4 regions of the Ensifer sp. CCNWLY38 genome follow, and region 1 is predicted to be linked to each of the others. Evidence: predicted binding sites of a transcription regulator. Region 1 holds the regulator's gene; each other region holds the start of a gene.

What was found. The regulator PhoB, encoded in region 1, activates phosphate uptake and scavenging genes when phosphate is short. The targets are predictions, from matches to a motif close to TGTCATNNANCTGTCAT.
Region 2: the regulator PhoB is predicted to act here: its motif matches at 1,550-1,566, upstream of V7S54_RS09700 (DUF1045 domain-containing protein).
Region 3: the regulator PhoB is predicted to act here: its motif matches at 947-963, upstream of phnC (phosphonate ABC transporter ATP-binding protein).
Region 4: the regulator PhoB is predicted to act here: its motif matches at 886-902, upstream of V7S54_RS23920 (DUF47 family protein).

What each region holds. Positions count from the first base shown of each region.
Region 1 covers NZ_JBBBBO010000001.1:662,290-664,489, forward strand. Annotated here, with positions in the region: gene V7S54_RS03265 (GcrA family cell cycle regulator) at 84-605, shown strand; gene phoB (phosphate regulon transcriptional regulator PhoB) at 674-1,357, opposite strand; gene phoU (phosphate signaling complex protein PhoU) at 1,617-2,200, opposite strand, start outside.
Region 2 covers NZ_JBBBBO010000004.1:19,087-21,286, reverse strand. Annotated here, with positions in the region: gene puuE (allantoinase PuuE) at 1-477, opposite strand, end outside; gene V7S54_RS09700 (DUF1045 domain-containing protein) at 605-1,405, opposite strand; gene V7S54_RS09695 (PRC-barrel domain-containing protein) at 1,675-2,064, shown strand.
Region 3 covers NZ_JBBBBO010000013.1:98,705-100,904, reverse strand. Annotated here, with positions in the region: gene phnC (phosphonate ABC transporter ATP-binding protein) at 41-883, opposite strand; gene V7S54_RS25530 (YciI family protein) at 1,146-1,523, opposite strand; gene V7S54_RS25525 (NAD(P)/FAD-dependent oxidoreductase) at 1,621-2,200, opposite strand, start outside.
Region 4 covers NZ_JBBBBO010000012.1:51,725-53,924, forward strand. Annotated here, with positions in the region: gene recF (DNA replication/repair protein RecF) at 1-618, opposite strand, end outside; gene V7S54_RS23920 (DUF47 family protein) at 926-1,570, shown strand; gene V7S54_RS23925 (inorganic phosphate transporter) at 1,570-2,200, shown strand, end outside.

The DNA of each region.
Region 1 (2,200 bases):
TATCGCGTTTGCAACCTCGGGATTCAGCCGGGGTGCGGTGAGGGATTCTGCCATCCCCAACGCTGAGAACGGAGAGTGCAGAAATGAACTGGACTGACGAGCGGGTGGAGAAACTGAAGAAGCTTTGGTCCGAGGGCCTGAGCGCAAGCCAGATCGCGGCACAGCTCGGCGGCGTCAGCCGTAACGCTGTCATCGGCAAGGTTCATCGCCTGAGCCTTCCAGGCCGCGCCAAAGCCGGCGGCAGCACCACTGCGGCGGCCCGCCCGAAGCGGCCGACCTCGGCGCCGCGCGCTCCGAACTACGCCGCGCGCGTTTCGACCCGCACCGTTGCCCGCCCGTCCGGCGCCACCGTTCTCAAGGAAGAGATCGAAGTCGATCTCGTTGCCGAGCAGGATTTCAGCATCCAGACCGACGTGGTCGTGCCGATGTCCCGCCGCCTCGAGCTGACCCAGCTCACCGAACGCACCTGCAAGTGGCCGATCGGCGACCCGCTGAAGGAAGAGTTCCACTTCTGCGGCAACGACTCCCCGGAAGCTTCGCCCTATTGCAGCTTCCATGCGCGGCTTGCCTACCAGCCGTCGGCCGAGCGCCGTCGGATGCGCTAAGGATCCGCACAGGACCAAAACGAAAGGGGCCGATCGGCCCCTTTTTTATTGACTTCCGTTTGCCCTTCTCAGCTTTCGAGCGAGTAGCCGGCGCCGCGCACGGTGCGGATGACATCAGGCATGGTCGAGAAGTTCAGCGCCTTGCGCAGGCGGCCGACATGCACGTCGACGGTCCGCTCGTCGACATAGATGTCGTGGCCCCAGACGCCGTCCAGCAACTGCGAGCGCGAGAAGACACGGCCCGGAGAGGACATCAGGAACTCCAGCAGGCGGAACTCCGTCGGCCCCAGGCGAACTTCGCGGCTGCGGCGATGGACGCGATGGGTTTCCCGGTCGAGCTCGATGTCGCCGCAGCGCAGCAGCGTCGAGAGAACTTCGGGCTTCGCCCGGCGAAGCATCGCCTTGACGCGGGCCATCAGCTCCGGCGTCGAGAAGGGCTTGACCACATAGTCGTCCGCCCCGGTCGCAAGACCACGGACGCGCTCGCTTTCCTCGCCGCGCGCCGTCAGCATGATGATCGGCAGCCGCTCCGTCTCCGGGCGCTGGCGCAGTCTACGGCAAAGCTCGATGCCGGAGACACCGGGCAACATCCAGTCGAGGATCAGAAGGTCGGGCAGGCGTTCCTGTAGCCGGATCTCCGCCTCGTCACCCCTGAGGATCGTATCGACGTCGAAGCCTTCAGCTTCCAGATTGTAACGCAGCAGGACGCTCAGCGCCTCTTCGTCTTCGACCACGGCGATTTTTGGCAACATCAGGTAACGTCTCCTTACCGCGAGCGCCGTGCGGGTCCAGCGGACCGGCCGGCGCTCAGACACTCTAAATCTGGAGCACCCCCGCCATTTTCAAAGGCGGTGCGAAAAGCCGCATGCTTCAGATACAGGAATTCGGGGCCGCGACCGAAGCCGCGACCGGATGATATTCATGGGGCATGCATTGCGAACGGCGCGTTTAACGCCAGAGCGGGATGAGGAAAAGTGTATGCGGTTGTCCCCCGCATCCCGCTCAAACCTTCTAGTCGTTGACCGAGCCCAACGTCGACGTGTTGTCATCCTTCGGGCGCTCGCCCTCCGGCTGGGCACCCGTCGCCATGTAATAGATCGTCTCTGCGATGTTGGTCGCGTGGTCGCCGATACGCTCGATGTTCTTGGCGCAGAACAGAAGATGCGTGCAGGGCGTGATGTTGCGCGGATCTTCCATCATGTAGGTGAGCAGCTCGCGGAACAGCGAGGTGTAGATCGCGTCGATCTCCTCGTCGCGTTCGCGAATGCTGTTGGCCTTCTCCGGCGATCGCGAGGCATAGACGTCGAGCACTTCCTTGAGCTGCACCAGAGCGAGCTCGGCGAGGTGCTCGAGACCGCGGGCGAGCTTGCGCGGGATGCCCGAACCGGCAACGGCGATCACGCGCTTGGCGGTGTTCTTGCCGAGGTCGCCGACACGCTCCAGGTCGGAGGCGATGCGGATCGACCCCATGATCTCGCGAAGGTCGGCGGCGACAGGCTGGCGCTTGGCGATCGTGACAATCGCCTTCTCGCCGATCTGGCGCTCGGCATCATCGAGAACGGTGTCGTCCGAGATTACCTTTTGCGCCAGCGCCA
Region 2 (2,200 bases), on a different contig from region 1:
CTCGCCGGTCAGCTCCGTATGCAGACGCACGACTTCGCGGATATGCTCGCGCTCGACCTCCTCGGGGAAATCCTTGTATTCCAGCCAGCGCAGCCCGTGGCTGGCGATCTCCCAGCCGGCTTCCTTCATGGCCGCAACCGCTTCCGGATTGCGTGCCATGGCGAGCGTCACGCCGTAGACGGTCAGCGGCACGTTGCGGCTGGTGAACATGCGCCACAGCCGCCAGAAACCGGAGCGCGCGCCATATTCGTAGATCGATTCCATGTTGAGATTGCGCTGCCCCTGCCAGGGCTGCGCGCCGACGATTTCGGACAGCAGACATTCGGACGCCGCGTCGCCATCGAGAATGCAGCTTTCGCCGCCCTCCTCGTAGTTCAGCACGAACTGCACGGCAATGCGCGCATCGCCCGGCCAGTTTGCCTTCGGCGGATTGCGGCCATAGCCGACGAGGTCGCGCGGATACTTAGTCTCAGACATCAAATCACCCTTCGATTTTTCCAGAACGGTATCACCGCCGACCGGATTGTCGATACCGAAATCTGCCCGCGAAGGGTCGCTGGGCGGCAAGCTCGGAATGAGACGAAGGCTGAATTCTGCGCGCTCGCTAGCGATGCGCCATCAATGCCGCGACGATGAGCGGCAAGGGCCGGATCGATCCCGTACCAAGAGAGGGCTCGGCGGCAACGCGTTTGGCGCGCTCGGCGCGCGCATTCGTGGAGATCTTGCCGAGCGGGTGCTGCGAATGCACACGCAGGGGCGCGCCGGTCTCCTGCTCGACGAAGAGGGCAAGGCTGCCGATGGCAAGCGGCGTCGCCAGACATGGCTCGAACAGCTCGCGAAGCGGCGCCTCGACCTGGCGTATCGCGTCCGATGCGAGCGGGCCAGTCAACATCATGTGGAAGCGGTACTCGTCCATCACATGAGGATCGCCCCAGCGGTGCAGGTTGGAAAACTGCGGTGCGGTCAGCCGATCCGGATCGGAGCGCTCGATCTCGTCTTCGCTGAGCGGCGCACGAAAAGCATCGAACTCCTGAACGATATTGGCCGCCAGCAGATGCATCGCGGTGCTCGGGACTTGCGGCATCAGGCCAAAGCACCGGCCGATGCGGGCGACCTCCAGGCGATCGATTTCGAACGGAGTCTGCGCGCCGGCAAAATGCATCAGCGCCTTCAGGAGCTGTGACTCCATCATGTCCGGATGCAGTCGAAACGGCGACATCATCACCGCATGGAAACCGAAGCGGCGCGGTACGGCCGTATGGTAGGCGATGTCGGCAGAGCTCAGGCCCGCAACCGAAGGCAGTTCCGCCGGTTCGCCGGAATAGACGTTGCGCCCAAGCCAGCTTGCGGCGACCGCGGAAAGCGGGTCGGCCATCGGCGGCGTAAAACAAATGGCGTAGCGCATGTCTGGCTCCGGTTATCCGTTCGAGCGGGATGAGGAAAAATGCCTGCGGTTTTCCGTCCCGCTCCAGTGAGATCGGTCACGCCTATGAGTATCGATCCGACCCGGGATCATCGTGACCTATTGGCCGCGTCTTAGGTGATTTGCGTGACAGATTGACGAAGTGGATCGTGCAAAACCACGCGATCCCGCCGGTTTGCGCACCAGATTTTCGGAACCATCCGGCCCAACGGCCGTTCCCTCAAGGTAACAATCAAGGATGGAGAAGAAGCGTGAGCTATCACAACGCAAACCTGCAGGATGCCCGGATCAAGGAAACCCACGACCTGATCGCGAGCGACAAGGTTGAAGGCACGAAGGTCTATGGCTCCGACAACAAGCACATCGGCTCGATCGAGCGCGTGATCATCGAAAAACGCAGCGGTCGTGTTGCCTACGCCGTGCTCGGTTTCGGCGGCTTCCTCGGCCTCGGCGAAGACCACTATCCGCTGCCCTGGGCGAAGTTGACGTATGACGAAAGCCTCGGCGGCTATCGCACCGACGTGACGCGCGATCAGGTCGAGCGCGCGCCGAAGTATCGCGGTCACGAGGAATACGACTGGAACGCGGAAAACGGCCGTCGCGTCTACGACTACTACGGCGTGCCGCCCTACTGGATGTAAGGTCGGACTGTCGCATGTCCGAATATTTGAGGCTCCGCCAGAGGCGGGGCCTTTTCTGTGCCCAATCCTAGAGCGCCGTGCGTTCAAGTGAACGCACAAAGGACGCTCTAGCACTTTGATTCTAGAGCATCTTTCC
Region 3 (2,200 bases), on a different contig from region 1:
AAGAGGTGCCCTTGACGCGGGCTTTCGATCCTGGCGGGCGTCAGATGCCGGCCAGTGCCAGCGGCTTGAGGCCGGCCGATGCCGTTTCTTCCTGCGGTTCGGCCGCCGGAATGTTGATGCTGGTGGAGGTCATCGATTCCTCGATGCCCGTGTCGGCGCCGTAGATCTCGGCAACCGCTGCCGACGTCAGGTCCTTCGGCTGGCCGTCGAAGACGACGCGGCCGTGCGCCATGCCGATGACGCGTTCGCAATAGTTGCGCGCGGTATCGAGGGTGTGAAGGTTGGTGATGACCGTGATGCCGTCGCGTTCGTTGATGTCGCGCAACGCGTCCATGACGATCTTGGCGTTCAGCGGGTCGAGCGAGGCGATCGGCTCGTCGGCGAGCAGAACCTTCGGCTGCTGCATCAGCGCGCGGGCGATCGCCACGCGCTGCTGCTGACCGCCAGAGAGCGTGCCTGCGGGCTGAAGTGCAGTCTGTTCGATGCCGAGGCGCTCGAGCGCGCCGATCGCCATGATGCGTTCTTCGCGGGTGAACATGTTGAGGATGCTTAAGACCGTCGAGCGGTGATTGAGGCGACCGAGCAGAACGTTGGTGAGCACGTCGAGGCGCGGCACCAGGTTGAACTGCTGAAAGATCATGGCACAGTCGCGCTGCCAGTTGCGCAGTGCAGCGCCGCGAAGTGACGACACTTCCGCGCCGTCATAGACGATCGAGCCTGAAGACAGGTCGACGAGGCGATTGATCATGCGCAGCAGCGTCGACTTGCCGGCGCCCGAGCGGCCGATGACGCCGACCATCTGACCCTGGGGGATGTCGAAGGTAACCGAACTCACGGCTGTCTTCTTGCCGAACTGGCGGGTTACACTCTTCAACTGAAACATTTCTAGCAGGTCCTCTTGCGGGGAGACCGGTCATCGGTATGACACCTGCCATATCGGCGCTTCATGAAAGCGAAATGTCAGTTTGTTGTAAGTTCTGTTACAGTTCACACCTGCGCGGGCTGGGTTAATCAAAAGTGAACGGCATCGCGCAGGCGGGTGCCCGGCTGCTCACCACCGACGGGATCATCAGCCTGATTTGGAGCTGATCAGGGGCAGTCGCCTGATCGCGTCCTGGCACAATACCGCCGCGTGATTCCTGGCTCTACGGTCCAGGCTCCAAGGTCGCCCCCGGAACATAGAGCGCGATCGGTCGGATCTCGTAGATCGCCGTTGGATTGCTGCGCCGCAGGTCGCGTGCCGCAGCGATTGCTGCCTCGAGCGTCGGGAAGTCCACGACGTAGAGGCCAAGGAGATGCTCTTTGGTTTCAGCGAAGGGGCCGTCCGTGACGATGCCTTCGCCCTGGCCCCTCAGCGTCACCGCGCCTTCGGCAGGCCCGAGCCGCGCCGCCGGTCCGAAAGATTTCTGCTGAACGAAGCGATCATGCACCTGGAGCAGATCGGACATCAGGGCCGCGTCCTCCTCCTCGCTCCAGGATTCGACGACGCCTGCCGTGTGATAAGCCAAGATCGCATAATACATGAGCCGTCCTCCCGGACGTATTCCTGTCAGGTTTCGCCCGCGGCTTCAATCGGCTTGCTTGCATCCTTGGCCACAGGCGCAACCGCCGCCACGCAGACTAGGTCTCCAGGCGCGCCGGGCTGAACTTCGAGGGATCGAGACCGACCGCGTCGAAGCCTTCCGGCGTCGCGGCACCGATGACGAGGTTTGCGGCGAGCGCGCCGAGCGCCGGTGAGGTCAGGATGCCGTAGCCGCCCTGGCCGGCAAGCCAGAAGAAATCCGGCCGGTCGCGGGCAAAGCCGATGACCGGCAACTTGTCGGGTGAGAAGCTACGCATGCCGGCCCAGCTCTTGAAGATGCGGCGAACCGGTACGGTCGTTGCCTCTTCGATGTAGTGCGCCGCCCAGGCGACGTCGATTTCCTCGGGCTGGACGTCGGCCGGCTCGCAAGGGGTGGCGTCGGCCGGCGAGGCGAGCAGCCGCCCGCCCTCGGGCTTCATGTAGAAGTCTTCATCGATCTCGTTGATCTCCGGCAAGGTGAGCGCATCGATGCCTTCGGGGAGATCGACGGTGATCGCCGTGCGGCGATGCGGCACGATGCCGACGGGGGCGACGCCGAACAGGTCGGCAACCGGATCGGCCCAACCGCCGGCGGCGTTGACGATCGTCTTTGCGCTGACATCGCCGGCACTTGTCGTG
Region 4 (2,200 bases), on a different contig from region 1:
GTCGAGCATCTCCTGCCTTGCCAGCGCCATGGAAACGCCGAGACCGGCCATCTCTCGCTCAATCGCAGTCAGCCAGGACGGATCCGGGCGAAACTCGCTGAGCAGCCGGTTGCGGCTGCGCATCGCCCGATCGAATTCGCTGGCGCGTCGGCCATGTTCCGGATCGAGCGAAAGCACCAGCCGATCGAGGAACCGCCGCCGGTCGGCCGAAGGCCCGGTGAAGAGCCCGTCCATCGATGGCGTCAGCCAGAGGACGCGCAGGTGATCCGTCAGTTCGTCGACGGTTGATGCCGGCGTTCCGTTGAGCCTCAGCCGCCGGGATTGGCCCTCCGACACGCCGGCGGTGCCGGTGCCGATTTCGACCGGCCCCTCCATGCCCTCGACCTCCGCAAATACGGAAAACCCGTCGCTCGCGCCGACGCGGGTGACGTCGGCGTAAGCCGCGCGCCTCAGGCCCCGTCCTGGCGAGAGGAAGGAAACCGCTTCCATCAGATTGGTCTTGCCGGCGCCATTCTCTCCCGTCAGCACCACATGGCGCTGGTCGAGCTCCAGCGCGAGAGCCGCATAGTTGCGGAACTCCGTGAGCTTCAAGCGGTTGAGAAAGACCTTGTGGGGCATGGGCAAACCGGATTCGACGTTGGGCGCCAGCTACAGCGCCGCGCGTCTTATCAGACGCGCAAAGGTCGCTGTAGCACTTTGAATTGCTGCATGTCTTCGTCCTTAAATCGAGGTCGATTTAAGGAGACATGCAGTAGGACGAAAGCGTTGGCCAAGGCAAGACGAAATGGCCAGCGCGTCGATATCGCCTGGGATAGGTCGATATCGGCAGGGGATAGGCGGCAAACCCCTTGAATCAGGTGCTTTTCTTGAGCGCCTCGGTCAAATATGACAGTTTCATGACAATCCACGGATGGATATATTTGTAATGCTGGCTTGGTTCCGCAAACTGCTTCCCCGCGAAGATCGCTTTTTCGACCTTTTCGCTAAACACGCGCTCACCGTCGTCGGTGCCGCCGAAGCGCTCGACAGGCTGCTTGCCGGTGGCGACGACATGGAGAAACAGTGCGACCGGATCGTCGCGCTTGAGGATGAAGCGGATCATATTACTGGCGAAGTGCTCCTGGCGGTGCGCCGGTCCTTCATCACGCCGTTCGACCGCGGCGACATCAAGGACCTGATCCAGTCGATGGACGATGCCATCGACATGATGCACAAGACGGTCAAGACGATCCGGCTCTACGAGCAGAAGACATTCGATCCGGGCATGCGCGAGATGGCGACGATCATCGTCCAGGCCGCGCATCTGATCGGCGAGGCCATTCCGCTGCTTGATCGTATCGGAACCAATCACAACCGCCTCATCGCCATCGCCGAGGAAATCACCCGCATCGAGGGGCGTGCCGACGAATTGCACGACCTCGGCCTCAAGGATCTCTTCCGCCGCCACGGCGCTAGCAACCCGATGGCCTATATCATCGGCAGCGAGATCTATGGCGAGCTCGAAAAGGTGATCGACCGCTTCGAGGATGTTGCCAATGAAATCAGCGGCATCGTGATCGAGAACGTCTGATGGATGCGACGCTCGCCTTTCCGTTGCTCGTCGGGCTGATCGGCATCGCGCTGTTCTTCGACTTCCTGAACGGTTTGCACGACGCTGCCAACTCGATCGCGACAATCGTCTCGACGCGGGTGCTCAGGCCGCAATATGCGGTCATGTGGGCAGCCTTTTTCAACTTCATCGCCTTCCTGTTCTTTGGCCTGCATGTGGCCGAGACGCTCGGCAAGGGCATTATCGATCCCGGCATCGTCACGCCGCTGGTGATCTTTTCGGCCCTCTTAGGCGCCATCGTCTGGAACATCGTCACCTGGCTCTTCGGCATTCCGTCGAGTTCGTCGCATGCGCTGATCGGCGGCCTCGTCGGTGCCGGCCTTGCCAGCACCGGTTTTAGTTCCATCGTCTGGACCGGTCTTCTGAAGACCGTCGGCGCCATCTTCATGTCGCCGGCGATAGGCTTCTTCCTGGCCCTGCTTCTGGTGTTGATCGTCTCCTGGATTTTCGTGCGGCAGACGCCCTTTGCCGTCGACCGCACCTTCCGCGTGATGCAATTCGTCTCCGCGTCGCTCTATTCGCTCGGCCACGGCGGCAACGATGCGCAGAAGACCATGGGCATCATCGCCGTGCTGTTGTTCTCGCAGGGCT